DNA from 4 places in the Viridibacterium curvum genome. Region 2 is predicted to be linked to each of the others. Evidence: predicted binding sites of a transcription regulator. Region 2 holds the regulator's gene; each other region holds the start of a gene.
The links. Region 2 encodes sigma-54, which starts transcription at its own class of promoters, with help from an activator protein. Its sites were predicted from a motif close to TGGCACGCTTNCTGCTNA; they were not measured.
Positions count from the first base shown of each region.

Region 1 (7,447 bases), on a different contig from region 2:
AGCCGATGGCCTGGTGGCAGCACAGCGTGCGCAGGGTGCCGGCCAGTGCGGCGTTGTTGGCGAGCATGAAGAGCGGCAGATCCGTGTCGCAGCCTTCGAGTGGCTGCCACTGCATGTCGTGCGAGAGGCTGGAGCGCATGATCTGCTCGCCACGCCGGCTGCGCGGCATGGCCCAGGCACCGGCGGGAATGCCGTCGACGCGATGCACGAAGAACACCGGGTGGATGCGCGGCGGCAGATGCCAGGCATCGAAGGGCAGGCAGTCTTCCATGAGGCTGCGTGCGATGGCCAGGAAGGATGCCGACGGCATGCTGGCGCGGCGTTCGAAGTGCTGCGCGCTGCGGCGCTGGCGGATCAGCGTGGCGGCGGGCTGTTCGCTGCGTATCAGGGCGTTGCCCGCGGGCTGGCGTGGCGGGCGCGAGGGAGGGTCGGCAAAGATGAGGCGAGACGCGGCGGCGGCTTCGTCGATGATGGGCCACTGGTAGAGGCGGCGTCCCTTGTCGAGCCGGCTGGGCTTGCCGAGAAAGGCGGCTTCATCGATCCAGCCGCGCGGGCAGAGCGGGGTTGCGCCTGCGGGCAGAATCTCGACGAGCAGTTCGGGTTCTTCTTCCTCCACCATCATGTAGTCGGTGTGGCGTGAGCTGCCGATGAGGCGGCCGAGGTCGTCGGCGTTCATCGGCACCACGCGCGCCTGCCAGCCCATCAGCGCGGAGGCATAGCGCAAGGCACCCAGCGCGTGGCCGGTGTCGAGCTGGCAGTAGCGGAAGGCACGCTCGCCGTACTTCCAGGCCTCGCGCCACATCACTGAACTGAGAGCGACCCACAGGTGTGGCCGGTCTTGCGGCCGATTGGCGGCAAGTGCGGCGCGCAGCTCCAGCGCGTGTTCGCGCGGCGCGTAGTGGTAGAGGCCGTCGTCGACATCCGGAAAGCCCTGCGCGATGACATAGGCTTCGGTGGGGTGCAGGTTGCCGCTGGAAGGATTGCAGCGCAGCGCCCAGCGGTCGGGGCCGTATTGCTTCCAGGCGGACAGGCCGAAGGAGAGTTCGAGCAGGGCGGCGAGCGCTTCGCGCTGGAAGATCTGCGGCGTGATCAGGCCCAAGTGCAGGTCGGACCAGCTGCGGCGCAGGCCATCAGCGACGAGGGGCAGGGCGTCGACGGGGCTGCCCTCGAAGCGGCGGAACGGATCGGGCTGCGAATCCCAGTCCAGCGTCTCGGGGCCCTTGGCGTACTGCTGCAGCGTGTGTTTGCTGCGCTCGTGGTAGGCGAAGAGGGTTTGCAGGCGTTCGTCGAGCATGTCAGTGCTTCCTGCCTTGAAAGTGCGTTCTTTCCCAGCCGTCATTCCCGCGAAGGCGGGAATTCAGAGTCGTTGAAAGACGCTGGATTTCCGCGCCAGCCCTCTCCCCCAGCCCCTCCCCCGCATGCGGGGGAGGGGAGCGAAGTGCGGCAATGCCGCTGGTAAAGCTGGCGGGAATGACGATGCGCGGGATCTGGAGCGTGTGTTCGCCCATCACACCTTCCTCGGGAACGCGAGCCCCAACAGCTGTCGCGTCTGCACTTCAATGCGGTGGCGGATGTCGGGGTCGATCTTGCGCAGCCATTGGCGAGGCAGGGCGCGCAGGCCGAAGCGTGCGCCAGCGAGCATGCCGGCCAGCGCGCCGGTGGTGTCGGCATCGTCACCGCGATTGACTACGGCGATCACGCAGTTCTCGAAATCGTCGTGCGTGAAGAAGTGGTGCAGCACGGTCTGCATGGTGTCCACGATGTAGCCGGTGGCGCGGCCCTTGTAGCGGCTGGTCGAGAAGCGCGGCTCCTGCGCGGCGAGTTCTTCGGCAATGCGCTTGGCCTGGGTAACGGGCTCGCCACGCAGGAGGGATGCCGTCATGCGCGCAATGGCCACGTTGGCGAGGTCGGACAGCGGGTGGTTGTGCGTGACGCGGCCCTGCTCAAAGCTGTGGCGCACGAGCTGTGCATCGTCGTGCAGGAAGCCGAGCACGGCGGGCAGGTTGCGCATCACGGCGCCGTTGCCGGCGTCCCCCTCGTTGAAGGCAGCTTCGAGCGTGCCGTCGAGCATGTAACGCCGGATGCCGCGCCGGCAGGTGTTGCCGCAGTCGACCGGCATGCCGCGCAGCCAGTCCGCATAGTGTTCGGCGACTTCGCGCAGATCCCAGCCGCGCGCCTTGACGATGGCGTCCCCCAGCGCGAGCGCCATGGTGGTGTCGTCTGTCACCTGGCCGGGCTTGAGTTTGAGCCAGCCGCCGCCGATGACATGGCGATGCGTGCCATAGGTGGTCATGATCTCGCGCGGAGTCATGAACTCGACCGTGGCGCCCAGCGCGTCGCCGATGGCGAGGCCCAGATAGGCGCCGAGGGCGCGGTCGAGCAGCGACAGCGGCGGGGCCTCAGGCAGACGGGCAGGGCGTTCGAGAACCAGATCAACCATAACGTGCCTCCACGCGATAAAGACCGCCGATGACCAGGGCTTCGCCTTCGGCGTTGAGCACCTTGTCGTTCAGCAGGCCGGGAAAGAACAGCAATTTGCAGGCCGGGACGTCGCTCTTCAGTACCCAGTCGCCAAACTCGCTGGCTCGTTCGGCATCAAGACTGAACGAGACGAGGTTGTTGAGACGCGTGATGCACTCGCGGCTCCGCAGCGAGCCGCTGAGGATCTGCTCTTCCATGTGGTTGGTGCCGCGCCACATGAGGCGGCAGAGCGGATGTGCGAAACGCACGAGGCTCCATTGGCAGAATTCGTACAGCGCATCCAGTTGCATGTTGATGCAGTTGTTGTGGAAGCGACTGTTGAACTTCTCTTCGAGATAGCCCGTCCAGGCGGGTGAGGGATAGCGGTCCAGCGCCGACTTGTGGAACGAAGGCGTGATGCCGAAGCGGCTCTCCACCCAGCCTTTGAGCACAGCCCCCTGCGGACTGTTGGAGTCGAAGCCCCAGCCTTGCAGCAGTTTGAGATAGCTGGCACGGAAGCGTCGTTCACGGGGGCGTGGCTGCGTGGGGTCGGGCTTCTCCAGCCCGAACACGGCGTCCATGTAATGCGCAAAGCGGTCGGCCGCGTCAGCCTGGTCTACGGCGTCATCCAGCAGGCGGAACAGGCCCGCATTCGCCTCGCGCGTGCCGGCAATGCGCAGGGCTTGTGGATGCTCGTTGAAAGCGACCGACGCGACCAGATCTGCCGGTATACCCACCATGTTGGTGGAATACCAGCGGCTGGGCTGGTGCTCAAGCATCAGACCTTCGTCGCGGGCAGCCATGGCGGGCGAGTGGCGAGTGCAACAAAGGGCGTCATTCCCGCGCAGGCGGGAATCCAGCGACTTTCACGCAACGCCACTGGATTCCCGCGCCAGCCCTCTCCCCCAGCCCCTCCCCCGCAAGCGGGGGAGGGGAGCGAAGTGCGGCAATGCCGCTGGTAAAGCTGGCGGGAATGACAGACCCTTAAACGGGGCGATTCTCGTACGGATTGCGCACGGGGCCCATCAGCGTCAGCAGTTCGTCATACGTGCTCTGGATGAACTTCTTGTCGCCGACAAACTTCAGCCCGCCATTCACCACGGCTTCGGTCTTGCCGCCTGTGTCGAGCTTCTTGAGGTCGTTCTTTTCGAGATAGAAGATTTCGAGCAGCTCGTTGTACACGGTCGCTTCGTCGATCGGCAGGATGTAGAAGGTGGCGCCGGCGTAGTTGATGACGTACTTCTTCGACAGATCGATGTTGTCGCAGTAGAGGATGTACTTGCCGGTCGGCGTGAGCTTCTCGCCCAGGGTTTCGGCAAGCAGCTTGATGTAGCCGAATGAGAGCAGGAAGCCGCCCAGGAAGCTGAAGCCGACTTCGCCTTCCTGGCAGGCGGCGATGACTTGCTCGACGCACTTTTCAGGCGGGCGCTTCTCGTCGGCCTTCTGCTGCTGGAACTCGATGGCGATGTCACCGCGGAACCCGAAGCGCCCGGCGGTTGCGGTCGGCCCCTTGAACACGGCGTTGAGGAGTCGTCCTTCAGCTTCGAGGGACGCAAAGGCGGTTTTATCGATGGTGGTCATGGTGGTGATCCTCGTCATTGCGGATGAAATCTGCGGTTTTGAAAAAGGCTTGCTCCAGTTGGGCAATGAGCGCCGTGTCCTGCACGGTCTCTTGTAAGGCGGTGCGCATGCACAGCATCCATGCGTCGCGTTCGGCAGCGCCGATCGGGAAGGGCAGATGCTTGCGACGCAGGCGCGGGTGGCCGCGCTCGACCGAGTAAGCCTGGGGGCCTCCCATCCATTCGGTGAGGAAGCCCACCAGAACCTGCTTGACCGGCCCGAGGTTGGGCGGATGCATCGCGCGGATGCGGGCAGCCTCGGGCAGCGTGTCCATATGGAAGTAGAAACGCTCCACCAGCTGCGCGATGACCGGTACGCCACCGATCCGCGTGAAGTGCGGATTGGCGGGGTTGTCGGTGCTCGGGGCCGAGGCCACGATTGGCGCGATGGGCGTGTTCATTGCTGGCGGGCTGTAGCGAATACGAACCCTTATCAGCAAGGCCCGTACCCGACAACTGTCTGTCGCACACAAACCCAGCACTGGCGCGCTTCTACGCGCGTTTGTCGACTTTCAGGCGCGGTTTTATGGCGCCGTGTGCTTTGTGACAGGCGCAATGCCTTTGTCGCATTTGTCACACCCGACTATCACCTCGATAGTTTTGTGGCATCGCCCGAAAACCCGCGCAAATAAAGGCTTTCAAGAGGATTTCAAGAGGGTGGCACGCCAGTTGCTGAAAGGAGCCTGCACCGACCATGTCTCGCCGACGAGTCGCAGATACGAAGAGCAAGAAAAGGCGTTAGGGGCTGCATCCGGGGCACGGTAAAGCGCAAGAACCACACCCAACAGGGCAAAAAATTTTTGCGACCACTTTTAACTGCTCATCTGTTTGTCAGGAGAATCACATGTCAGACCTTCGTCAAATCGCCTTCTACGGCAAAGGTGGTATCGGCAAGTCCACCACCTCGCAAAACACCCTTGGCGCCCTCGCCGAAATGGGTCAGAAGATCCTCATCGTCGGCTGCGACCCCAAGGCCGACTCCACCCGCCTGATCCTGCACGCAAAGGCCCAGGACACCATCCTGTCGCTGGCCGCTGAAGCCGGTTCCGTGGAAGACCTGGAACTGGAAGACGTCATGAAGGTGGGTTATCGCGACATCCGTTGCGTTGAATCCGGTGGCCCGGAGCCGGGCGTTGGCTGCGCTGGCCGTGGCGTGATCACCTCGATCAATTTCCTCGAAGAAAACGGCGCCTACGACGGCGTGGACTATGTCTCCTACGACGTCCTGGGTGACGTGGTGTGCGGCGGCTTCGCAATGCCGATCCGCGAAAACAAGGCTCAGGAAATCTACATCGTCATGTCCGGCGAAATGATGGCCATGTACGCCGCCAACAACATCTCGAAGGGCATCCTGAAGTACGCCAACTCGGGTGGCGTGCGTCTGGGCGGCCTGGTGTGCAACGAGCGCCAGACCGACAAGGAACTGGAACTGGCTGAATCGCTGGCCAAGATGCTCGGCACCACGCTGATCCACTTCGTGCCGCGCGACAACATCGTGCAACACGCTGAACTGCGCCGCATGACCGTGCTCGAGTACGCACCGGACTCCAAGCAAGCCAACGAATACCGTCAGCTCGCCCAGAAGATCCATGCGAACAAGGGCAACGGCACGATCCCGACGCCGATCACCATGGACCAGCTCGAAGACCTGCTGATGGAGCACGGCATCATGAAGCAGATCGACGAGTCGCAAGTTGGCAAGACCGCTGCTGATCTGGCTGCCTAAGCACTGAGAGTCGAGGGGGTCATTACTGCCCCCCGGAGTTGCCGCGCAAGCGGCAACTCCGGCCCCCCTGGGGGGCGCCAGGAAAGCTTTGGACGGCCTTGCGCTTGGTTTCGTGGCTTTCCTGGCTCCGGCACTCACCGCCAGCGTGCACCCCGGCTCTCCACCCTCCGCTCCCGCATATAGGAGATTTAGAAATGAGCATGACCATTGACGAAAAGAAGGCCCAGAACGCAGCCCTCATTGACGAGGTGCTGAAGGCCTATCCGGAAAAAACGGCCAAGAAGCGCGCCAAGCACCTCAACGTGCACGAAGAAGGCAAGTCGGATTGCGGCGTGAAGTCCAACATCAAGTCCCTGCCGGGCGTGATGACCATCCGCGGCTGTGCATATGCCGGTTCCAAGGGTGTGGTGTGGGGTCCGATCAAGGACATGATCCACATCTCGCACGGCCCCGTCGGCTGCGGCCAGTACAGCTGGGCTGCGCGTCGCAACTACTACATCGGCGTGACCGGCGTGGACACCTTCGTGACCATGCAATTCACGTCCGACTTCCAGGAAAAGGACATCGTCTTCGGTGGTGACAAGAAGCTCGAAGTCATCATGGACGAAATCCAGCAACTCTTCCCCCTCAACAAGGGCATCACGGTGCAGTCGGAATGCCCGATCGGCCTGATCGGTGACGACATCGAAGCCGTGTCGAAGAAGAAGAGCAAGGAATACGCTGGCCACACCATCGTTCCCGTGCGCTGCGAAGGTTTCCGCGGCGTGTCGCAATCGCTCGGCCACCACATCGCCAACGACGCGGTGCGTGACTGGGTGTTCGACAAGACCGATCCGAACAAGCGCCCCGACTTCGTCTCCACCCCGTATGACGTGGCCATCATCGGCGACTACAACATCGGTGGTGACGCATGGTCCAGCCGCATTCTGCTCGAAGAAATGGGTCTGCGCGTCATCGCCCAGTGGTCGGGTGACGGCACCATCGCCGAGCTCGAGAACACTCCGAAGGCCAAGCTGAACGTCCTGCACTGCTACCGCTCGATGAACTACATCAGCCGCCACATGGAAGAGAAGTACGGCATTCCCTGGGTTGAGTACAACTTCTTCGGCCCGACCAAGATCGAAGAGTCGCTGCGAGAAATCGCTTCGCACTTCGACGACACCATCAAGGCCAATGCCGAGAAGGTCATCGAGAAGTACAAGCCGCTGATGCAAGCCGTCATCGACCGCTATCGTCCGCGCCTCGAAGGCAAGAAGGTCATGCTGTTCGTGGGCGGTCTGCGTCCGCGTCACGTGATCGGCGCCTACGAAGACCTGGGCATGGAAGTGGTCGGCACCGGCTACGAATTCGGCCACAACGACGACTATCAACGTACCACGCACTACGTCAAGGACGGCACGCTGATCTATGACGACGTCACGGGCTACGAGTTCGAGAAGTTTGTCGAGAAGATCAAGCCGGACCTCGTCGGCTCGGGCATCAAGGAAAAGTACGTCTTCCAGAAGATGGGCGTGCCCTTCCGCCAGATGCACAGCTGGGACTACTCCGGCCCGTACCACGGCTATGACGGCTTCGCGATCTTTGCGCGCGACATGGACATGGCCATCAACGCGCCGATCTGGGGTCTGTCGAAGGCGCCCTG
Region 1 covers NZ_BAABLD010000017.1:508,097-515,543, reverse strand. The annotation lists gene ABEA02_RS18820 (nitroreductase family protein) at 1-1,294, opposite strand, end outside; gene draG (ADP-ribosyl-[dinitrogen reductase] hydrolase) at 1,508-2,440, opposite strand; gene ABEA02_RS18810 (NAD(+)--dinitrogen-reductase ADP-D-ribosyltransferase) at 2,433-3,263, opposite strand; gene ABEA02_RS18805 (hypothetical protein) at 3,445-4,041, opposite strand; gene ABEA02_RS18800 (group II truncated hemoglobin) at 4,025-4,480, opposite strand; gene nifH (nitrogenase iron protein) at 4,924-5,805, shown strand; gene nifD (nitrogenase molybdenum-iron protein alpha chain) at 6,000-7,447, shown strand, end outside.
Region 1: a site for sigma-54 is predicted at 4,738-4,755, ahead of nifH (nitrogenase iron protein). Genes of this name have one in related genera too.

Region 2 (7,447 bases):
CCAAAGGGCCTGCGATACCGACGTAGGCTTCCGTCTCTGCGTCGTGTGGCATGCGTTCCAGTTGCGTCCATGCTCCGATGAATGGGATGAAGGTTGGCAAGCCGGCTGGCAGGCCACGCTGGCGCGCCGCGATGAAGTGCCCCATTTCATGCAGGAACATCATCGCAACGAAACCGACCGCGTACCCCCAGCCGAAAATCCAGGCGTACAGGACCACAGATACGAGCATGCTGCCGCCGGTGGTGAGGAGCTTGCCGAGCTTGGCGCCATTGAGCAGCAGAAGCAGCAGCTTGATCATGTCCGCCTCAGGCCTCGTCGTTCCTGCCGAACAGCTTCTTCGCACCTGCGCCCAGTGCAACCACGCCAATCAGCACCAGTTTCCAGGCTTTGAGCATGAAGGCGCCGATGACCGCCAGTAGCCCCAGCTTCTTGGCGGCAATACCGCCGACGAGGGCGGCGAGGCCGTACTCGGCGACCTTGTCGGTGTCAGCGTTGAAGTCTTCGTAGCGTTTGCCCTCGTTGAAGTTCACGGCGGCCAGCAGCTCGCGCGCCAGCGGCTTTTGCGCTTCGATCTCTTTCAGGCCGGTGACGAGATTCAGGGTCAAGTAGCCTTCGCGGCCGAGCACATAGGTGTTGTAGTTGATGCCTTGTTCGCTGTCGGCCGGCGCGCCCTTGTTGCGCGACGAGATCGACCAGATCAGGCGGTGCGTGCCGGCGTCATAGCCGGGTTTCTCTACCCAGCCTATGATGTCCATCTCGGGCAGGCCGCGTGCAGCGCGATCCTTGTTGCCTTCGGCCGTGCCTTCGCGAATGTTGCTCAGCAATTCGTCCGCGTTCCAGGTCTTGGCGTCTTCGTCCTTGATGTAACCGGACTTCTCGAAGTCCACGGTCACGAAACCCTCGATCTTGTCGCCGACGATGACACCGATGAAACGCGCGTCTGTGTGATTGCCCATGGCACTCATCCAGCGTGCGGCCTCGGCCTTGGGGACGAATGCGTAACCGGCCGGCAGCTTGAGTTTCGCCTGATCGGTCAGGGGAATCTCCACCGGGCCCGGCTGCAGGGCTGTGCGTACAGCCGCGACAGCGCTTTCCATCTCCTGTTGTTGTTTGTCTTGTCCTGCCCCGTCTTGCGCGAAAGCCGGGCCGGTGAACGCCAGCAGGGTGGCGAAAGCGGCACCGATAACTGATTTCCTGGCTGTCTTCATGGATTCCCCGATCTGAGTGGATTGATGGCCGAAAAGGTCGGCCGGGTCTGGCTCCTGCCCCCGCAGGATGCGCGTACGTGTCCGGAGAACGTACGGCAGACAAGGCATTCGCGGCTTGGCCGGATTTGAGCTGGATCAAGCTTTGCGATTGCCTGAGGCGAGAGCATAGCGTCTTTCATCATGAAGGCTGGCTATGACCGCCGCGATCCCCGTGCTCACACACACACTCCCCAATCTGATTTTGCGTGGCCGTCCACTCCTGCCCGTCGTGCAAGGCGGCATGGGCGTTGGCGTCTCTGCTCACCGCCTTGCCGGCACCGTCGCTTCGCTGGGTGGGCTTGGCACCATTGCCAGTGTCGATCTGCGTCGCTTGCATGCCGATCTCATGGCACGTACCGAGGGTGCGACGCGCGAGCTCATCGAAGCGGCCAACCTCGAAGCGCTGGATCGCGAGGTCAAAGCTGCGCTGGAGCTGGCGCGCGGCGCGGGTGCTGTGGCTGTGAATGTCATGCGTGCCGTCAGTCAGTACGCCGACTATGTGCGCCAGGCCTGCCGTTCCGGCGCCAACGCCATTGTCATGGGCGCCGGCTTGCCGCTGGATTTGCCGGAGCTCGTGTCTGAGTTCAAGGAGGTGGCCCTGATCCCCATCCTGTCCGATGCGCGAGGCCTGTCGCTGGTGGTCAAACGCTGGATGCGCAAGGGGCGCCTGCCCGATGCCGTGGTGCTGGAGCATCCGGGCTGGGCGGGCGGTCACCTTGGCGCGGCAAATGTGGGCGACACCGCCAACCAGCGTTTCGATATGGAAACCGTGCTGCCCGAGTGCGTGCAGGCGCTTGAACAGCTTGGGCTGAAACCGGGCGAGATCCCCCTCATCGCAGCGGGTGGCGTGAACTCGCATGAACGCATCCGCGAGCTGATGGCGCTGGGTGCTTCGGCCGTGCAGGTCGGCACTGCCTTTGCCGTGACCGAAGAGGGCGATGCCGACATCGAGTTCAAGCATGTGCTGGCCAATGCGAAGCCCGAAGACATCGTCGAATTCATGAGTGTGGCGGGCCTGCCGGCGCGTGCCGTCAACACGCCATGGTTGTCGCGTTACCTGCAGCGTGAGACCAAACTGCAGGCAGCTGCCGAACGTACAGCCGATGCGGAACGGAATTGCTCGCAGCGCTGGGATTGCCTGATCCAGTGCGGCCTGCGTGATCGCCTGCCCAAGGCCGGCCAGTTCTGCATCGACAAGCACCTTGCCGCAGCCTGCCACGGTGACGTGAAGAATGGCCTGTTCTTCCGCGGCAAGGGCATGCTGCCCTTTGGCAACGAGATCCGCCCGGTGCGTGACGTGCTGGAATTCCTGTTGCGTGCGCCGCAGGCCTTGGGTTCGCCGTTGACCAAGGCTGCCCGGCCGGCCTGAGTTGCCGCCGCAAATTCGCGGCCCAAACAACAACGGCGCCTGCGGGCGCCGTTGTTGTTTTGGTTCCTGCCTAGTGCTCGAAGGGATCGTCCCGATCCAGCGCATCGCGCTGGCGGTCGACGAACTCTTGCGTCGAGTCGATGCCGCGCAGTTGCAGGATGGTGTTGCGCACGGCCGCTTCGAGCAGCACGGCGAGGTTGCGACCTGCCGCCACGGGCAGGATGATGCGGCGTACGCCAACCCCCAGCACGTCCTGTTCCTCATCGTCGAGCGTGAGGCGCAGCGGTTCGTCCTGCACGTTGCGCTTCTGCAGGTGCACGATGAGACGCAAGCGCATCTTGCGACGACAGGCCGTTTCGCCAAAGATCGTGCGGATGTTGAGGATGCCCAGTCCGCGCACTTCGAGAAAGTCCTTGAGCATCTCGGGACACTTGCCCTCGAGTACGCCCGAGGCGATGCGCGAGATCTCGACCACGTCGTCGGCAACGAGACCGTGGCCGCGCGAGATGAGTTCGAGCGCGAGTTCGGATTTGCCTGCACCCGAGTCGCCGGTGATGAGCACACCGAGGCCCAGCACGTCCATGAACACGCCGTGCAGCGAGACGCGCTCGGCGAGACGACGCGACAGGAAGGACCGCAGCACTTCGATGACGCGCGCTGATTCGAGCGGCGAGGCGAGTACGGGAACGCCAACATCTTCGCAGTTGCGGCGGATGATGTCGGGCACCTCGCAGTCGTCGGCGACGATGATTGCAGGGGGTGGTGCGGCGAGGATGGCGAGCAGGTGGTGCTCCAGCTTGTCCTTGGCCTGACGGCGCGCCCATTCGAACTCGGTCTGGCCGATGACCTGCAGGCGCGTGGGGTGGATCAGGTTGAGGTGGCCGACGAGGTCGGCTGCCCACACGCGGTCATCGTGAACGGTGATATGGGTGTCGAGCCGGCCTGCGACATGGCGCAGGCGCAGCGCGGCCCGGTTGGCTTCAAACAGCTGGGCGACGCTGGTTCGCCGCATTGGCGTCCCACTCGGCAAAGAGGCTGTGCAGCGCGCGCGCGTCGGCGGATTCCGTCAGCGCATCGCGGAATTCGCGATCACTGAACATCGTGGCGAGCTCGGACAGCAGCTGCAGATGCGCCTCGTTGGCCTGCTCGGGCACGAGCATGATGAAGATGAGACCGACGGGCTTGGCATCCGGGGCATCGAAGTTGATCGCTTCGGCCATGCGCATGAAGGCGCCCAGCGGCGACTTGAGGCCCTTGATGCGGCCGTGCGGAATAGCGACGCCTTGCCCAAGCCCGGTGGAGCAGAGCTTCTCACGCTGGGCCAGCGCATCGGTCACCAGCTTGCTGGATACACCGGCCTGGCGTTCAAACATGACGCCGGCAGACTCGAACACTGTCTGCTTGTCGCTGGCAGCAAAGTCGATGACAACGTTGGCAGCAGGCAGGATCTTGGAGATCAGGTTCATTGCAGGTAGTACGGACGCTTCGGCGCCTGGTATTCCGCGAGTTGGCGAGAGAGGGGGGAAAGTTTGCCTGATCGGACAGGCAGCGTCGAGATGAACGAGAGGTTTGTGCTGAAGCGGCCCTCTCCCTGTGCGGGAGAGAGCCGTCGCAGGGGCTCAGCCTTCTGCAGTTTGCTGGTGTTTGATGGCGTCGCGGGTATGGTCGGACGACTTTTCCTTGTGCTTGACGACCTGGCGATCGAGTTTGTCGATCATGGCGTCAATGGCGGCGTAAAGGTCTTCGTTGCTGCTTTCCACGAAGATGTCCTTGCCGCGGACATGAACCGTAACTTCGGCCTTCTGCTTGAGCTTTTCGACAGACAGGATGACATGCGTCGCAGTCACATGGTCGAAGTGACGGATTACCCTGTCTAGCTTGCCTGTGACGTATTCGCGGATGGCGGGCGTCACATCGAGGTGGTGGCCGGTGATATTCAGGTTCATAAGCGAACTCCTAGATCGTTTTGCGCTGACTGACCGGCGGAATATTGAGTGACTCGCGGTACTTCGCGATGGTTCTGCGAGCCACCACGATACCCTGCTGGCCCAACATCTCGGCAATCTTTGCGTCCGACAGCGGTTTTTTGCCGTCTTCCCCTGCGACCATCTGGCGAATCAGCGCGCGAATCGCCGTGGCGGAGCAGGCACCGCCCGTGTCCGTAGACACGTGACTGCCGAAGAAATACTTCAGTTCATAAATCCCACGCGTCGAGGCCAGGTACTTCTGTGTGGTGACCCGCGACACCGTGGACTCGTGCAGTTCCAGCTCTTCGGCAATTTCCCGCAGGGTCAGGGGCCGCATGGCCACTTCACCGTGGTCGAAGAACTGGCGCTGTCTTTCAACGATAGCCTGCGACACGCGCAGGATCGTGTCAAATCTTTGCTGGACGTTCTTTATCAGCCATTTTGCCTCTTGCAGTTGCGTGGACAGCGAGCCGCTGATGCCACGGTTCTGATGAAGGATATCGGCATAGACCCGGTGAATCCTGAGCTTGGGCATGGCCTCGGGGTTCAGGTTAGCCGTCCAGGCGCCACGGTACTTGCGCACGATCACATCCGGCACGATGTAACGCGCTTCCAGCGGCGCAAACTGGGCACCCGGATGCGGGTTGAGGCTGCAGATGAGTTCGTGTGCGGCACGCAGGCCGTCGTCATCGCAGCCCAGGCGGCGGCGGATCTTGACGAAATCACGTGCGGCGAGCTGTTCGAGACAGTGCTCGACGATGCCCATGGCCAGATCGCGCGTGGGGCTCTTGTCGCGTGCCTTCAGTTGCAGCAACAGGCATTCCTGCAGGCTGCGGGCGCCGATTCCCACGGGGTCGAAGTGCTGCACATGGCGCAAAGCCGTGACCAGCTCTTCGAGCTCGACTTCCCATTCTTCGGGGATCAGGGGGAGGAGCTCTTCAAGCTCCTGCGCCAGCATGCCGTCGTCTTCGAGCGCTTCAATGATGAGGCGGATCAAGGCGCGGTCGCGGTCCGAGAAGGGCATCAGCGCGAGCTGCTGCTCAAGGTGGTCGCGCAGGCTGGTGCTTGCGGCCTGGAACTCCTGGAAATCGCTGTCGTCGTCGCTGTCGTTGCTGCCACTGCCGCTGCCCGTGGCTTCGGCACGCCATTCGGCAGCCTCGCCGATGTCGTCGTCCGACACCGAGTCGTAGGCCTCGGTAATGGTGTCGGGCATTTCGACGGTGGTTTGCGGCTCGAAGTCCTCTTCGCCATTGGCGTGGCGGTCGGACAGTTCACTGGCTGCTGTCGCAGCCTCTGCCGTGGGCACGTCCTGCATCGGTGCGACATCTTCGCCCTCCTCGGCGCCATCGCGTTCGAGCAGAGGGTTTTCGAGCAGCATGCGCTCGATTTCGGTATTGAGCTCCAGGGTGGACAGCTGCAGCAGTTTGATGGACTGCTGGAGTTGAGGCGTAAGCGCTAGCTGTTGGGAGAGACGTAACTGGAGCGAGGGCTTCATGACTGGATGATGCGTGATTTACAGCCGGAAATGTTCACCCAGATAGATCTGGCGAACCTGGTCATTCTGCACGATCTCGTTCGGACGACCGCCCGCCAGCACTTCGCCGGCATTGATGATCCAGGCGTGGTCGCAGATACCGAGGGTTTCGCGCACGTTGTGGTCGGTGATCAATACGCCGATTCCGCGTGCCTTGAGGTAGCCGATGATCTTCTGGATGTCGATCACCGCGATCGGATCGACGCCCGCGAAGGGTTCATCGAGCAGGATCAGTTTGGGGTTGGTGGCGAGTGCGCGCGCAATTTCGACGCGACGGCGTTCGCCGCCAGACAGGGATATCGCATTGGCGTCGCGCAGATGGCCGATGTTGAGCTCGTCGAGCAGTTCGTCGAGGCGACCCCGTTGCTCGTCCTTGCCGAGCTTTTGCAATTCGAGGACGGCGAGGATGTTTTCCGTCACCGTCAGCTTGCGGAACACCGAGTTTTCCTGAGGCAGATAGGACAGGCCCAGCTGCGCACGACGGTGCATCGGCAGGTGGGTGATGTCGGTGCTGTTCAGGTGAATGCGGCCGCCATCTGCCTTGACGAGACCCACGATGGTGTAGAAGCAGGTCGTCTTGCCCGCACCATTTGGGCCCAGCAAGCCGACGACTTCGCCGCCGCCGACCTGGAAGGACACGTCCTTGACCACGGTGCGGGCTTTGTAACGTTTGCGGACGCCTTCAACCTTCAACAAACTCATGCACGGGATCTTTCAGCAACTTGCGGATCAGCTCCGCCGAAAAGCCGCGCGACTGCAGAAAGCGGGCTTGCCTGGCCCAGTCCTTCGCATCGACGGGCGGCTGCCCGAATTTCTTTTTCCACACGCTCCGTGCGCGTGTCAGTTCGTCTTCAACCAGTACCTCACCGAGTGCGGTGCTGGCGAGTTCTTCCGTCACACCACGGTCACCCAGCTCGCGGCGGATGCGGGCACTGCCCAGTCGTCCGGCGCGTGATCTCACATAGCTTTCGGCGAAGCGCGCGTCGGACTGAAGCCCTGTTTCTGCCATGCGGTCCAGCACGGCCTCCACGTCATCGCCCTCATCGGCACGCGCAGCCAGCTTGCGCCGCAGCTCCTGCCGCGAATGCTCGCGGGTGGCGAGCAGACGCAGTGCAGTGCTGGTGAGGGAGGAGGCGGGCTTCTTCACTGCGGGCTCCGGTCAGATCCGCGGACGCCGGGCTTACTCGGCGGCCACGGCCTGCATGGCTGCGACGCCGACAGCTTCGCGGATCTTGTTTTCGATCTCGCGTGCGGTCTCGGGGTGCTCACGCAGGAACTCGCGGGCGTTGTCCTTGCCCTGACCGATCTTCTCGCCTTGATAGGCGTACCA
Region 2 covers NZ_BAABLD010000008.1:1,040,311-1,047,757, forward strand. The annotation lists gene ABEA02_RS12620 (site-2 protease family protein) at 1-298, opposite strand, end outside; gene ABEA02_RS12625 (DUF2167 domain-containing protein) at 306-1,208, opposite strand; gene ABEA02_RS12630 (NAD(P)H-dependent flavin oxidoreductase) at 1,402-2,616, shown strand; gene hprK (HPr(Ser) kinase/phosphatase) at 2,687-3,628, opposite strand; gene ABEA02_RS12640 (PTS sugar transporter subunit IIA) at 3,597-4,082, opposite strand; gene hpf (ribosome hibernation-promoting factor, HPF/YfiA family) at 4,236-4,562, opposite strand; gene ABEA02_RS12650 (RNA polymerase factor sigma-54) at 4,573-6,078, opposite strand; gene lptB (LPS export ABC transporter ATP-binding protein) at 6,097-6,819, opposite strand; gene recX (recombination regulator RecX) at 6,800-7,264, opposite strand; gene recA (recombinase RecA) at 7,298-7,447, opposite strand, start outside.

Region 3 (7,447 bases), on a different contig from region 2:
CGCCGGCCTTGTCTTCGAGTGCCGTGGCGGCCGCCGTCATCTGCGTGCCGATGGCGAGTGTGGCCACTGCCGAACTCATGCTGCGCATCTGCGCGAGCGTGGTACCGCCCAGCGTGGTCGGCGTGAAGTTCTCGGGGATGTGCCCGTCGAGCGAGCCGGAGATATCGGGCAGGAAGATCGCACGCAAACCGAAGGCTTCGATGATCTCGCGCAGCTCTTCGATGTCGGCCGGCGTCAGATGGCTGCCGGGCAGCACGTTCACCAGCTTCGCGTCTTTCTCGGCAGCGGGCTCTGCGAAAGCCTCGACCAGCGACAGCACAGCCTTGCCCCAGCCATCTTCCAGCGCGCCGACGTAGTCAGGCGTCGACACGTAGACGATCTTCGTGCCGTCCAGTGTTTCGCCATGCTTGTTGTGGATGCGCTTGAGATAACCGTCGACATCGTCACCCTTGGTCTCGGTGAGGCCCGTCGACGCAATCGCGATGACGCTGGGGTTCGCGCGCTTCTTGATGTTGAGCACGGCCTGCTCGATGTTCTCAAAGCCCCCGAGGATGGTGCTCACCTCGTTCATCGCCGTGGTCTGCAGCGGGATGGCTTCCTTGAAGTGGCGCACCAGCAGCACGAGGCCGAACGAGGTGCAGCCCTGCGAGCCGTGCATCATGGGCATGCAGTTGTCGACGCCCATGAAGGCGTAGCACGCGCCCAGCGGCTGGCTCATCTTGAGCGGATTGACCGCGCAGGCTTTCTTGGATTCGACGACGTTAGCCATGAACGCCTCCCTCATCCGTCGTTCCCGCCAACTTTAAAACCGGCAAAGCCGCACGGCGCTCCCCTCTCCCGCTCGCGGGAGAGGGGATGGGGGAGAGGGAAAAAGCGGGAACCCAGCGACTTTGCGACGCTTCGGACGACACTGGATTCCCGCCTTCGCGGGAATGACGATGATGAGAGATCGCGCCCGATGCCGTCGTTCCCGCGAAGGCGGGAACCCAGTGGCTATGGGTTTGATCACGCATTTGACGACGCGCCGCCGATTGCTGCTCCGCCCTGCCATGCAGCCAGCACTCCAGCAGCACGCGCAGGTAGAGGAAGGCCAGGCTGACAATGGCCAGCGGGTAGGCGACGAAGTGAGTGAGGCTGCTGTCCATGATTGCGACCTCAGGCAGCCTGCGCGGCAACGGGGGCCGCTGCAGGCTCAGGTTCGGGCTTCACCAGCGGCGTGGGCTCGGTCTCCCACGGTGCGAGGCGACGCACCTGCTCCCAGATGGGGTTGTAGAGCGCCTTGTCGATTTCTTCGACGAGCTTGACCATGCCTTCGTAACCCGCATAGGCGTGGTGGCGTTCCTGGTTGATGTCCAGCCAGGGCATCTTGGCCTTGAGCGCAATGAACTGGCTGCGACCACCGGAGAGCATGATGTCGGCCTGCGCGTCGCGGAGCATCTTGTACATCTCGCGCGGCGTCATGTCGTCGATCATGTGGGCGTCCTGGCCCATCAGCTCCATGATCTTTTCCTTGTCTTCCTTGGTCGACTTCTTGACGCTGGTGCCCACCACTTCAAGGCCGGCTTCCTGCAGCGCGGCGACGACCGACCAGCTCTTCACGCCGCCGGTGATGAGCAGCACCTTCTTGCCTTCGAGGCGCGAACGGAACGATGCGATGCGCTCGAAGGCGCGCTTCTCTTCCACCGCGATCAGCGCTTCGGTGCGGTCGCGCAGCTCTTCGGGCGCGCCCTTCTGGATGAGCAGGCGGGCGATTTCGCGAAGCGTCTCGCTCATGTCGCCAATGCCGTAGAACGAGCCTTCGAAGAAGGGAATGTCGTAGCGCTCTTCCATCTTGCGCGCGATGTTGATCATCGACTTCGAGCACACCATCATCGACGCCCTGGCGCGATGCGAATAAGCGACTTCCTTGTACTTCGCGTCACCCGAGATGCACGACAGGATGCGCACGCCCAGCGCGTCGAGCAGCGGCTTGATCTGCCACAGCTCGCCGGAGAGGTTGTACTCGCCGATGATGTTGATGTCGTAAGGCGTGGTGTATTCGGGTTCGGCCGTACCGATCACGTAATCAAGCAGGGCTTCGCCACCGAGCTTGTTGCCGAGGTTCTTGGGGCCGACGAAACCCGGTGAGTTCACGGGGATCACCGGCGTGCCGAATTTCTCGGTCGCTTTCTTGCACACTGCCTCGATGTCGTCACCGATCAGTGCGGTCACACAGGTCTGGTAGACGAAGACGGCGGGCGGGTTGTACTTCTCGACAATCTCGCGCACCGACTTGAAGAGACGCTTCTCGCCACCGTAGATCACGTCGAGCTCGTTGATGTCGGTCGTGAAGCCGGTGCGATAGAGCGTCGCGCTGCTGGAGAAGGACGTGCGGTTGTCCCACGAGTTGCCCTCGCAGGCAATCGGGCCGTGCACGAGGTGGGCCACATCGACGATGGGCTGCAGCGCAATCTTCGCGCCGTCAAAGGCGCAGCCACCTGCCGCAGCGCCCGGCGACAGTTGTTTGGTACAGCCCTTCTTCTTCTCTTTGGCCGACTTGTTCTGGTTGTGCTCGCAGGCCGGTTCTTCGAACACGTCCTGAATCTTGCTGGAAACCCGTGCATCCATGGCACACCTCTCTGTCAGCTGACACCCTGCTTCAGCAGGATTGGTGCCAGCGTCGTGTTTCTAGTGATATCAACAACTTGGCATCAGATCCCGGCGCCGCTGGCGTGGGCTTGCAAGCTTTGCGACAAGGCTCTTTGTCGGGTTTGCATGAGCCATCGCACACGCACCCTGCTCCACGATTCCCGCGTGATTCGCCGCGAGGCGCGAAAACGACCCGAGACAGTGCTGCTGCACGGCGAGGCGTCGTTGACAAAGCATCGCGGTGAATCGCGCGGGAATCACTCCACGCCTTCCATCTTGGCGCGATGGAACATCACGTCCTTGAGACGGCGGTTAATGGCGACAGGCGAGAGGTCGAGATCGCGACGCGCTTCGTTGAGCGCGTCGTTCACCTTGTGCGCTTCGTCGAGCGTGAAGATGAGGCGGTTCGCCACGTGGCTCGCACCAGGCACCGCACGCGCAATCGCCTGGCGGTTGGGGTGCTCGTCGAGCGCCACCAGTTCCTTGGCTTCCGGGTGGCCGTCAAGGCAAACCACGCCGTCGATGACTTCGATGCGACGTCCGTCGCTCGTGAGGCGGATGAATGTCGTGCTCATGTGCGGGCTCCTTCAGGTGTGTTCACCGTTCGCTGGCAACGGCCAGTAGCAGGACGCGTGCCGCCAGCCATGCAAAGCCCGCAGAGCGAGTCCCCATGCGCCTTTGTGACAAACGGCCCACGCACCGGCCAGCCCGCGCCATGCGGCGCTGCGACAAACACGACAAAGCCCGCGCGACAAAGGCGACGCGGCGCACCCTGCTCTCCACCTCGTCGCCCGCAAAGCCTTGTGCCATGCGGCTTTGCAATGTGGGAATGAAGATTGCTGATCTGCTCGCGCCCCACACCGCACAGAGAGAGGAAGCCATCATGCAGATCGGTGTCGATACCCAGCGTGCCGTCGAGAACAAGCGCGTCTTCGTGCTCGACTGCGATGACGTCACCAGCACGGCGCTGCAGTTCATGCTCGCCGACGAGATGGAGACCCACCTCTTCACTACCGCCGCCGAAGCCCTCGCCAAGGCGAAGACCGCGCCGCCCGAACTGGTGCTGCTGGGCCTCGCCACGCTGGAGGCCGAAGGCGAAGCCGTTGTTACCCAATTGCGCGAAGCCGTCGAAGACGTGCGCATCCTCGTCGTCTGCTTCGACGCCGACGAGCCGCTGGTGAAGCGCGCACTGGAGCTCGGCGCCGTCAGCACCCTGCTGCGCCCGCTCAAGGTCGAGAACGTGCGCCGCAAGGTCGACGCCCAGATCGGTCGTCGTGCTGCCCTGTCGATTCCGGTAGTCGTGCGCTGAGCCAGTCACCGGGAGCAAGCCCATGAAGCTGATGATCGAACGCCGCTTTGCCGAACCCCTGCTCGCGGCCGACCCCACTCTCCACCTCGTGCAGGAGCAGTTGCGCTTCTCCGACCGCGTCGAACTCGACATCCAGCAGCTGCCCGCCTCCGCGCTCGACCAGCTGGAGCAGCTGCTCGCCGAGGCTGGCCCGGCCACTGCGCCGCGTGCCACGCATCTCGCTACCGTGCGCCGCGCACTCGCCGACGGTGGTCCGCGCTTCGGCGCCAACGAGCTCGAAAGCGTGGTGCCCGCCATTGCCCGCTACCTCGCCAAAGAGGCCATCCGTGGCTGGCTGTTCAGCGCCAACATGACCACGCGCCCCCTGCCCTACGTGGTCACGCGCATTGACTACACCCCGCCCTCGCAAGACGAAACCGGCAAGGTCTTCATCGAACTCAAGGCCAACGCCAAGGGCTCCCTGGCCACCCAGATCGTGCGCATCTACGCGAGTGACGCCACGGGGCGCACCATCAGCGAGATCTTCGCCGCCAAGGGCTTCCTGAAAGAAACACCCGAACTCATCGCCCAGTACGACGCCGTCACCGAGCGTTACTACGACTGGCGCGGCCGCTACGGCGAGCAGTTCTCGGGCAGCGGCACCGGCTTCTACACCGCCGACCCCAATGCCACGCACCACGACACCGACTGGTCACGCAAGGACGTGATCGTGCTCTCCGCCAGCGGCGGCACGGCGCGCCTCGTCAATGATGAAAGCATCCTCGCCTCGCGCACGCTGACGCTCGACGCCCCCGGCGACATACTCGGCCCCTACCTGCGCCGCGCTGCCAAGAGCAACCGCTACGAGAACGAAGACGAAGTCGCAGACGAACGCGCCGCCCTGCCCGCAGGCCTCTTCACGCAGCTGCCCATCCACCCCTTCATCCTCATGTTCCACCTCGACCTGCACCACTACCTGTGGGTGCACGTGGAAGACATGCAGCCCTACGCCTGGCAGCCACAGCTGAAACAGAAGCTCGTACTGCCGCCCGAGCAGACCGACCTCATCGACATCCTCACCGCCGAGATGGACGTACTCATGGACGACATCGTCGCCGGCAAATCCGGCGGCACCACCGTGCTGTGTGCGGGGCCTGCAGGCGTGGGCAAGACGCTCACCGCCGAGGTGTATTCCGAGATCATCCGCCGCCCGCTCTACCGCGTGCACTCCGGCCAGCTCGGGCTCAACGTCGCCGCGATGGAAACCGCGCTGAAAGACGTGCTCACCCGCGCGCAGCGCTGGGGCGCCGTGATGCTGATCGACGAGGCCGACGTCTACATCCGCCGTCGCGACGACAACATGACCGCCAACGCCGTGGTCGGCGTCTTCCTGCGCGTGCTCGAATACTTCAACGGCCTGCTGTTCCTCACCACCAACCGCGTCGATGACATCGACGAGGCCATCGTCTCGCGCTGCATCGCCCTCATCAAGTATTCACCGCCCGACGAAGCCGCCCGCGCACGCATCTGGCAGGTCATGTCCGAACAGTTCGCCCTGCCCATCAGCAGCGAACTCGTGCAGGACCTCGCGCGCATCTACCCGCACGCCACGGGCCGCGACATCAAGGGCCTCGCCAAGCTCGCCGCCAAGTACTGCCAGCACAAGCAGTGCCCGCCCACACTCGACGTGTTCCAGCGCTGCGCCATCTTCCGCGGCATGGACGTGCCAGCACTGCTTGCAGCCGCTTGAGAGGCCACGCAAATGCCTTCGCCACAACAACCGGGAACCGCTGGGTGGACAAAGCCCCTCACCCAACCCCGCTCCGCGCCCCACGACTGGCAATGCATTGCCAGTCGGCTGCGCAGGCGTGCGACATGCCGCACGAAACCCCTGCTGCGCCCCACATGGAGAGGGCTTGTTGCCCCCTTCTCCCTGCGGGAGAAGGGCTGGGGATGAGGGCCGATGTTCGCAAACTGAATGGCATTAACCCTACTCCCACACCGAATTCTTCACTGTCCAGCAAGGAAAAACACCATGGCACGCATCGGCCTCTTCTTCGGCACCAATAGCGGCAGCACCCGCAAGATCGCCAAGCAGATCAAGAAACGCTTCGACGACGACACCATGGCGGATGCCGTCAACATCAACAAGGCTACGGTCGAAGACCTGCTCAAGTACGACTTCCTCATCTGCGGCACGCCCACCCTGGGCGATGGCCTGCTGCCCGGCATTGAAGCCGAGTGCGACGAAGAGAGCTGGGCCGAAGCCATCGAGAAGTTCAAGGGCACCAGCTTCGCCGGCAAGACCGTCGCGCTCTTCGGCCTCGGCGACCAGGACACCTACGGCCACGAATTCGTCGACGGCCTGATCCTGCTGCACGACTTCTTCAAGGACGCCGGCGCCAAGGTGGTCGGCTACTGGCCCACCGACGGCTACACCTTCGAAACCTCGCAATCCGTCATCGACGGCAAGTTCTGCGGGCTGGCCATCGACAACGACATCCAGCCCGACATGACGGCTGAGCGCGTCGACGGCTGGCTCAAGCTGATCGCGCCGGACTTTGGTTTGCCGCTGTAATACGGTCATTCCCGCCAGCTTCACGAACGGCGCAGCCGCTCAACGCTCCCCTCTCCCGTCACACGGGAGAGGGGTTGGGGGAGAGGGCCACGGCGGGAATCCGGCGACGTTGAAGACACTGGGTTCCCGCCTGCGCGGGAACGACGATTGAGGACTGATGGCAGCGTTGGCGAAGACCGCAAGTGGCGGATCACCGCGTCACCTCAGCAGTGCCCTCCCCCTCGGGGGAGGGTGCCCCGTCAGGGGCGGGAGAGGGGAAATGCCTCGCCCACGCCGAATTCCCCAACGCCCCACATCAAGGAGCCCCACCATGACCTGGCAAACCCTCTGCAAGAAAACCCTGCTCAGCCCCGGCGAGCTCGTCCCCGCCATGGTCGGCAAAACCGAAGTCGTCATCCTGTGGCCCGAAGGTGGCCGCCCCCGCGCCTTCAAGGCCCGCTGCCCGCACGAAGGCGTCTCGCTCACACAAGGCATCTTCAACGGCAGCACCCTCATCTGCCCTGCACATGGCTGGGTGTTTGATGGGCATACCGGCGAAGGGCTATCGCCGACGGGGTGCGAAATGACGGAGTACCCGATTCAGGTGAATGGGGATGTGTTGGAGGTAGATCTGGAAGGGGATGTGGACTGAGTGCTCGCCATTCGGCCAGCTTTGAATGGATGTACGCGCAAGCGGTCAAAGCTGACACTGGGCAAGTCCTATATTGTTGGGTGCTTTGAGACGTAAAGTGATCGCTGAATCATTTACTTTTGCGCTGCCTTCAGGAAAATTTTCCGCTAATGAGTTCCTCTGCACTTAATACAAAGTCATTACTCCCGGTTAGCCTTTCGACCGCAAGGTCGATGAAGCGCCGCACGCGTGCTGGCAAGGCGCGGTTGCCGTAGTAGACGAACAGGCTGTAGCCGTCGGCCACATGCTCGACCAGCAGCGGCACTAGGCGCCCGGCGCGGAT
Region 3 covers NZ_BAABLD010000017.1:487,613-495,059, forward strand. The annotation lists gene nifN (nitrogenase iron-molybdenum cofactor biosynthesis protein NifN) at 1-769, opposite strand, end outside; gene ABEA02_RS18700 (hypothetical protein) at 762-1,145, opposite strand; gene nifE (nitrogenase iron-molybdenum cofactor biosynthesis protein NifE) at 1,156-2,607, opposite strand; gene ABEA02_RS18710 (hypothetical protein) at 2,886-3,203, opposite strand; gene ABEA02_RS18715 (response regulator) at 3,458-3,937, shown strand; gene ABEA02_RS18720 (AAA family ATPase) at 3,960-5,666, shown strand; gene ABEA02_RS18725 (flavodoxin) at 5,952-6,494, shown strand; gene ABEA02_RS18730 (Rieske 2Fe-2S domain-containing protein) at 6,805-7,125, shown strand; gene ABEA02_RS18735 (LysR family transcriptional regulator) at 7,256-7,447, opposite strand, start outside.
Region 3: a site for sigma-54 is predicted at 2,639-2,656, ahead of nifE (nitrogenase iron-molybdenum cofactor biosynthesis protein NifE). Genes of this name have one in related genera too.

Region 4 (7,447 bases), on a different contig from region 2:
TGGGCATGCTGGAGAAGCTGGCCCGTCATGTCGTGGCTTACCAGAAGGCGTTGAATACGGCCATCGATATGGCATCGATGGATGCCAACATGGGCCGATCCGGCATGCAGACTGCGGACGACAAATTCAAGCTGGTCTCGGCAACCGTCGCGGCGAGGGTGCAGCTGGAGGTTGAGGCTGCGCGTGAGGGTTATCAGTCGGCGCTGTCCGTGCGTAACACCGCCTACATGGTTTGCGGTTTGCTGTTTGTGGTCGCGGTCGTTGCCGCGGTGATGCTTAGTACCTATATGGCAGGTGCGATTGCCAAACCCGTTCACAGCGCCATCATGGTGGCCAAGCGGATTGCCGGCGGCGATCTCACACAGCCAGTGGCGCCTGGTGCGAATGATGAGGTGGGGCAGCTGGTTGGCGCGCTTTCCTCCATGCAGGACAGTTTGCGCCAGATGATTTCGAGTGCGAGTCGTTCGGCGTTGGAGCTTGAATCGGCGAGCCGCGATATGGCGCAGGCTGCCGATGTCGTGAGTGGCAATGTGGGGCGACAGTCAGATGCACTCAGCAGCGCAGCTGCTGTTGTGGAGGAACTGACAGTCAGCATCGCGCATGTGTCGGACAGCGCATCTGCCGTGACTGATGTCGCCGAGCAGACCTCCCGCACGGCCGAGCAAGGGGTAAGCCTTGTCATGAAAGTTACCGATGAGGTGCGCGGTATCGCCACTACGGTGGATGCCACGGCTGCCTCTATGGAGGCCCTGCGTGAGAGCGCCAACCAGATCAGCGGTATTGCCAATGTCATCCGCGAGATCGCAGATCAGACCAATCTGTTGGCATTGAATGCGGCTATCGAGGCTGCGCGTGCGGGTGAAAGCGGTCGTGGCTTCGCTGTGGTGGCTGACGAAGTACGCAAGCTTGCCGAGAAGACCAGCAACGCCACACAGGATATCAAGCAGGTCATTGAGCGCATCCAGACCCAGTCAGTCAGCGCTGCGACCGAAATGGGCGCCGCGCGTAGCCGCGTGGATGCGGGGGCTCAGCTCATGGAGCAGCTGCGCGACCCGCTGCACGCCATCGAAATCGGAGCCAACGAGGCAATGATGCGCATGCGTGAACTCAGCGTTGCAGCGCGCGAGCAATCGGCCGCCAGCGACAGCATCGCGCAAAACATGGAAAACATCGCCAGCATGGGCAGTGACAACGCCGGCTCCGCGCAGCGCTGTCAGACAACCGCTACAGCCTTGCAAGGGCTATCGCGTCAGCTGAGCGACGGCATAGGCAAGTTCAGGGTCTGAGCACGCCCGTCAGGCGCCGCGCGTGGGGCACGCGTCCTGCGCAATCTCCGCCACGCTTCCGGGCAACGTATTCCGCCTCTGGTCACTAACCCCGAGCGCGAGTCCCAGACCCAGCCACAGTGGTCGACTGCAATGTGGTCCTGCGGGCGGCAGCCCTGCCGTTGGCCCGGGCCTATGACTCCACTTTTTCCGCCGGCACCAAGTTGGCGAACTGGCCCGCCCTTGGTGCGGCCTTGGGCGCGCTGGAACAACGTTGGCCGCGCTGTGCGTTCCTTGCGGAATTCCCTCTAAGGCATTGCTGTAAATCATCTTTTCCGCCCCGATGCGGCAAGGTGGAGCCGATGGCATGGATGCTGCTTGACAAGGCTTGCTTGCAGGCGATGCAGCCTGGAAGCGAAGCCTCCGCCAACGACGGCGGAATCCGGATGGCAGCCTTATCCCCGTCATCCGGTCATTCCTAACCGACAATTAGCCGCGTCCGCGGGGGCCTTCTGCACGTGATTTCTGCGTGCCGTAGCAAGCTTTCGTCATGGCCGGTGAAGTGATACAGACCATGAAGATCATTCTTGCTGGCCACGGCATGGTGGGCCACAAATTCCTCGAAGAACTCCATCAACTGCAGCCGGGCGCCGACGTGACCGTGCTGTGCGAGGAGCCTCGTCCGGCCTACGACCGCGTGCATCTCTCCGAGTTCTTCTCCGGCAAGTCGGCGGAAGACCTGTCGCTCGTCCAGCCCGGCTTCTTTGAAGAGAGCGGATTCAAACTGCGTCTGAACAGCCGCGTAGTCGGCATCAACCGTTTCGACAAGACTGTCACTACGCAGGACGGCGAAGTCCTGCCCTACGACAAGCTGGTGATGGCCACGGGTTCGTCGCCCTTTGTCCCCGGTGTGAAGGGTAACGACCGGGAGTTCTGCTACGTTTATCGCACCATTGAAGACCTTGAGGCCATGACTGCCGGCGGCAAGGTCTCGCGCAGCGGTGTCGTGGTGGGCGGCGGCCTGCTGGGCCTGGAATGCGCGAAGGCGCTGCGTGATATGGGTCTCGACACCCACGTTGTCGAGTTTGCGCCGCGCCTGATGACCGTGCAGGTCGACGACGAAGGTGGCCGCATGCTGCGCACCAAGATCGAAGCACTGGGCGTGAATGTGCACACCAGCCGCAACACCACCGAAATCACCGATGGCATGACGGCGCGTCATCGCATGGTGTTCGCCGATGGCACACACCTTGAAACCGACATGATCGTGTTCTCGGCCGGCATCCGTGCGCGTGACGAGCTGGCGCGCCAGAACGCTTTTGCGGTTGGCCCGCGCGGCGGTTTCGTCATTGACGACCAGTGCCGCACGTCCGACGACAACATCTACGCCATCGGCGAATGTGCCTCCTGGCGCGATCAGCTGTTCGGCCTAGTTGCCCCAGGCTACGACATGGCCCGCATCGTGGCGCGTCAGCTCGCCGGTCAGAGCGACGCAGCTTTCGGTGGCGCTGATATGAGTACCAAACTCAAGCTGATGGGCGTCGATGTTGCGAGCATTGGTGACGCACAGGGCCGCACCGTCGGCTGCCGCAGCTATCGCTACACCGACGAGATCAAACAGATCTACAAGAAGATCGTCGTCAGCGAAGACGGCAAGCGCCTGCTGGGCGCTGTGCTGGTGGGCAATGCCGATGAATACGGCACCCTGCTGCAGATGGCACTCAACAGCATCACGCTGCCGGCTGACCCCGAATTCCTGATCCTGCCGTCCAGCGACGGCAAGGCCAAGCCGGGGCTCGGACCGGATGCACTGCCCGACGCTGCCCAGATCTGCTCGTGCAACAACGTCAGCAAGGGGCAGATCTGTGCCGCTGTGGGCGATGGCGCCACGACGATTGCCCAGATGAAGAGCTGCACCAAGGCTGGCGCCACCTGTGGCGGCTGCGTGCCGCTGGTGACGCAGATCATGAAGGCCGAAATGGCCAAGCGCGGCATGGCGGTGAACAACCACCTCTGCGAACACTTTCCTTACTCGCGACAGGAGATCTATCACCTCGTGCGCGTTGGCCAGATCAAGAGCTTCTCTGAGTTGCTGGCCAAGCACGGCAAGGGCCTGGGGTGCGACATCTGCAAGCCCGTGGCCGCATCGGTTCTCGCCTCGTGCTGGAACGACTTCGTGCTGCAAGGCGAGTTGGCCAGCCTGCAGGATTCCAACGACTACTTCCTCGGCAACATCCAGAAGGATGGCACCTACTCGGTCGTGCCGCGTATGCCTGGTGGTGAAGTGACGCCGGACGGCCTCATCGCTGTCGGCCAGGTCGCCAAGAAATACGGCCTCTACACCAAGGTCACAGGCGGTGCGCGCGTCGACATGTTCGGTGCGCGCCTGGAACAGCTGCCGCTGATCTGGGAAGAGCTGATCGCCGCCGGCTTCGAGTCGGGTCATGCCTATGGCAAGTCCCTGCGCACTGTGAAGAGCTGCGTCGGCTCGACCTGGTGTCGTTACGGCGTGGATGACTCGGTGGGCCTCGCCGTCGAGCTGGAGAACCGTTACAAGGGATTGCGCGCGCCGCACAAGATCAAGTTCGGTGTCTCGGGGTGCACGCGTGAATGTGCCGAAGCGCAAGGCAAGGACGTCGGCGTCATCGCCACCGAGCGCGGCTGGAATCTCTACGTGTGTGGCAACGGCGGGATGAAGCCGCGCCATGCCGAGCTGATTGCGTCTGACCTCACCAAACCGCAACTGATCGCCATGATCGACCGCTTCCTGATGTTCTACGTCAAGACTGCGGATCGCCTGCAACGCACCAGCACATGGCGCGACAACATGGAGGGCGGGCTGGAATACCTCAAGGACGTGATCATCAACGACTCGCTCGGTCTCGGCGCTGAACTCGAGGCGCAGATGCAACATGTGGTCGACACCTACCAGTGCGAGTGGAAGACCGCCGTGACGAACCCCGAGGTTCGCAAGCGCTTCCGCACCTTCGTCAATAGTGACAAGGCTGACCAGCGCATCGTCTTCGTGCAGGAGCGCGGCCAGATCCGACCCGCGCGCGAAGATGAAATCGCCGTCACCGTTGACGACAAAGCCACAGCCTGAGAGGAGACGTCACATGACGCAAGCACTGAACTGGACGAGCATCTGCGCAGTGGACGACATCGTTCCCAACACGGGCGTTTGTGCCCTCGTAGACGGCCGCCACGTTGCGGTTTTCCGCGTGGGGGCAGAGGTATTCCACGCCATCGACAACATTGACCCCAAGTCCAATGCCAGCGTGCTGTCGCGCGGCCTCATCGGCAGCATCGGCGAGCGCGTGGTGGTGGCCTCACCGCTGTACAAGAACCACTTTGATCTCAGCACGGGTGAATGCATTGAAGAGGCCCAGCACTCCGTTCGCGCGCATGCTGTGCGTGTTGAGGGCGGGCAGGTGCAGGTGGCGGTCAGCTGAGCAGGCAATCAAGGCCAAAGCAGAACGCCCGGCATTTGCCGGGCGTTCTGCTTTCCATCCTCAGCACGCTGCAGAAGCTCAGTTACGCATGAACAGCAGTAGCGCCAGCGCCACGTTGCCGAACAGCGACAGCGCGCACAGCAGCTTGAGCGCCAACTGCGGGTCGCGTTCCATCAGCGGACGTCTGCGCGCCACCTGCAGGGGGCGATGCGCGCCGCGCTGCAAGGCGAGCAGGACTTCTTCAGCCGTTTCAAAGCGCCGCACAGCCTCGCGCGCCACAGCCTTGAGCAGGATGGACTCCAGCCATTCCGGAATGTCAGGCCGATAGCGCGTTGCGGGGACCGGGTCACCGAATTTCGGGCGCTGAAAAGGTTCGATCTCGCCATAGGGATACTTTCGTGTGGCGAGCTCGTATAGCGTCACGCCAAACGCATACAGATCGCTCGATTCGTTGGCGCGGGGGCGCTCGTCACCCTGCGCGAAGAGTTCAGGCGCCATGTAGCTGGGCGTGCCGGGGTTGTTGATCTCGCCAAAGCGTTCGCCTTCGGTCTGGCCATCGGATGCCGCAACGCCCAGGTCCAGGATGCGCAGGCGGCCATCAGCGCCGAGGTGCAGGTTGTCCGGCTTGATGTCGCGATGGATGATGCCGAGACGGTGCAGTGACGAGAGGCCCTTGAGGATCTTTTCGCCCAGATCGGCCAGCTCTGCAGCGCTGAAGCGATGGCCGCGATTCAGACGCTGGCGGAGCGATTCGCCCTCGTGCCAGGTCATGAGGTAGTAGAGCTGGCTGCGGGCGGTCCAGGGAATCACTTGCGGGAACGCCGCGTCGGTGACTCGCCGGGCGATCCACTCTTCATGTGCCAACGCGGCGGCGTCCTGGGGGTCAGCGCTGTCGTGCAAAGTCTTCAGCACGGCCACGTCACCATTGGGCAAGCGCACCCGGTAGAGCAAGGTGACGCGCGAGTCGTGCATCACGTCGAGCACGGTCAGGCCGTCAATCTCCTGCCCCGGTTTGAGACGCGCCGGGATCGGCAGTTCGCGGATGCGCGCCAGCGAATCGCGCAAAGTGTCGCGGGGCAGTTCATTGACGTACAGGACCAGTGCAGTGCAGTTGTCCTGAGCGCCACCGTCGACCGCTGCTTCGACGAGGGCGAAGGCGGCCTCCTGCGGGTCTTCGAACTTTTCGACAATGGCCTGGATGCGGGCATCGCGCAGCGTGCCCCAGGCGCCATCGGTGAGGAGAATGAAGCAGTCGTCTTCCTGCAGCTCGCCTTCACTGAAATCCAGGGACAGACGCTGGTCGAGACCGACAGCGCGTGACAGCACCGTGTCGAGTTCCGGGTGCTCCCAGATGTGGTCTTGCGTCAGGCGCTTGAGTTCGCCATCGCGCAGCAGGTAGGTGCGCGAATCGCCGACGTGTGCGCTGACCCAGCGACGGCCACGCAGCACGACTGTGGACAGCGTGGTCGCCATTCCAGCCGTTTCGGCGCGCTTGGCCGACTGCGAGACCAGCCACCGGTTGGCTGCGCTGATGACCTTGTCGAGCGCTTTCGGGATGGCCCACGTGTCGGGCGTCGCGTAGTAGTCACAAAGCAGGCTGCGCACCGTGAACTCGGCGGCCTCGCGTCCGTTTGCGTGTCCGCCGACGCCATCGGCCACGACGGCGATGAGTCCCTTGTTGTCGAGCTCAGCCCCCTCGGGTGTGACAGCGCCAACGAAGTCTTCGTTGTTGGCGCGCGGGCCTTTGAGCGAGGCATGGCCGAGGGAGACGGTGAGCATGGAGTGAGGAGTGAGGAGTGAGGAGTGAGGAGTGAGGAGTGAGGAGTTTACAAGCGGTTGCCGGTGAGAGATGGTGCTTGCGCGCCCGACGTGTACTCCTCTCCCCTCACTTCTTCCTCATCACTAGATTTTTGCTGTGGTCAGGTGCGCTGCACCCCAGGTGGTGCGCCAGCGCGTCTTCACGCCAGTGAGGCCCAGCAGGGCCAGCACGGCGAGGCCGACAAAGATCAGCAGGCCGACCTGGTAGCTGCCGGTCTGTTGCTTGGCGTAACCGAGGCTGGAGGCCAGGTAGAAGCCGCCGATACCACCAGCCATGCCGACGAGGCCAGTCATGACGCCGATGTCCTTGCGGAAACGTTGCGGCAGCAGCTGGAATACGGCGCCGTTGCCCATACCCAGTGCCAGCATGGCAATGCTCAGCACCAGTGCGGCGAGCCATACGTTGTTGATGCCGAAGCTGACGATGGCGATGAAGATCGAAGCGACGACGTAGACGCCGGTCAGCATCTTGATACCGCCGATGCGGTCAGCGAAGTTGCCACCCAGCGCGCGCGACACGCTGCCAGCGAACACGCAGGCAGCGGCGAAGTAGCCGGCGGTCTTGGGGTCCAGGCCATATTCGGAGTTGAAGTAGATCACCAGCGAGCTGGCCAGACCCGAGAAGCCACCGAAGGTCACCGAGTAGAAGAACATGAACCACCACGAATCGCGGTCGGCCAGTACCTTCGCGTAGTCAGCGAAGCGCTTGGGCGGCGGCGCATCGGGCGCATCCTTGGCCATGATCAGGTAGAGCAGGAAGACCACGCCCAGCGGAATCAGCGCGAGGCCGAAGACGTTGTTCCAGCCCACTGCCATGGCGAGCCCTGGCGCGAACAGCGCGGCCAGCACGGTGCCCGAATTGCCGGCGCCGGCAATGCCCATGGCGGTGCCCTGATGCTCCGGCGGATACCA
Region 4 covers NZ_BAABLD010000007.1:11,345-18,791, forward strand. The annotation lists gene ABEA02_RS06440 (methyl-accepting chemotaxis protein) at 1-1,286, shown strand, start outside; gene nirB (nitrite reductase large subunit NirB) at 1,840-4,368, shown strand; gene nirD (nitrite reductase small subunit NirD) at 4,382-4,717, shown strand; gene ABEA02_RS06455 (bifunctional protein-serine/threonine kinase/phosphatase) at 4,796-6,496, opposite strand; gene ABEA02_RS06460 (nitrate/nitrite transporter) at 6,620-7,447, opposite strand, start outside.
Region 4: a site for sigma-54 is predicted at 1,629-1,646, ahead of nirB (nitrite reductase large subunit NirB). Genes of this name have one in related genera too.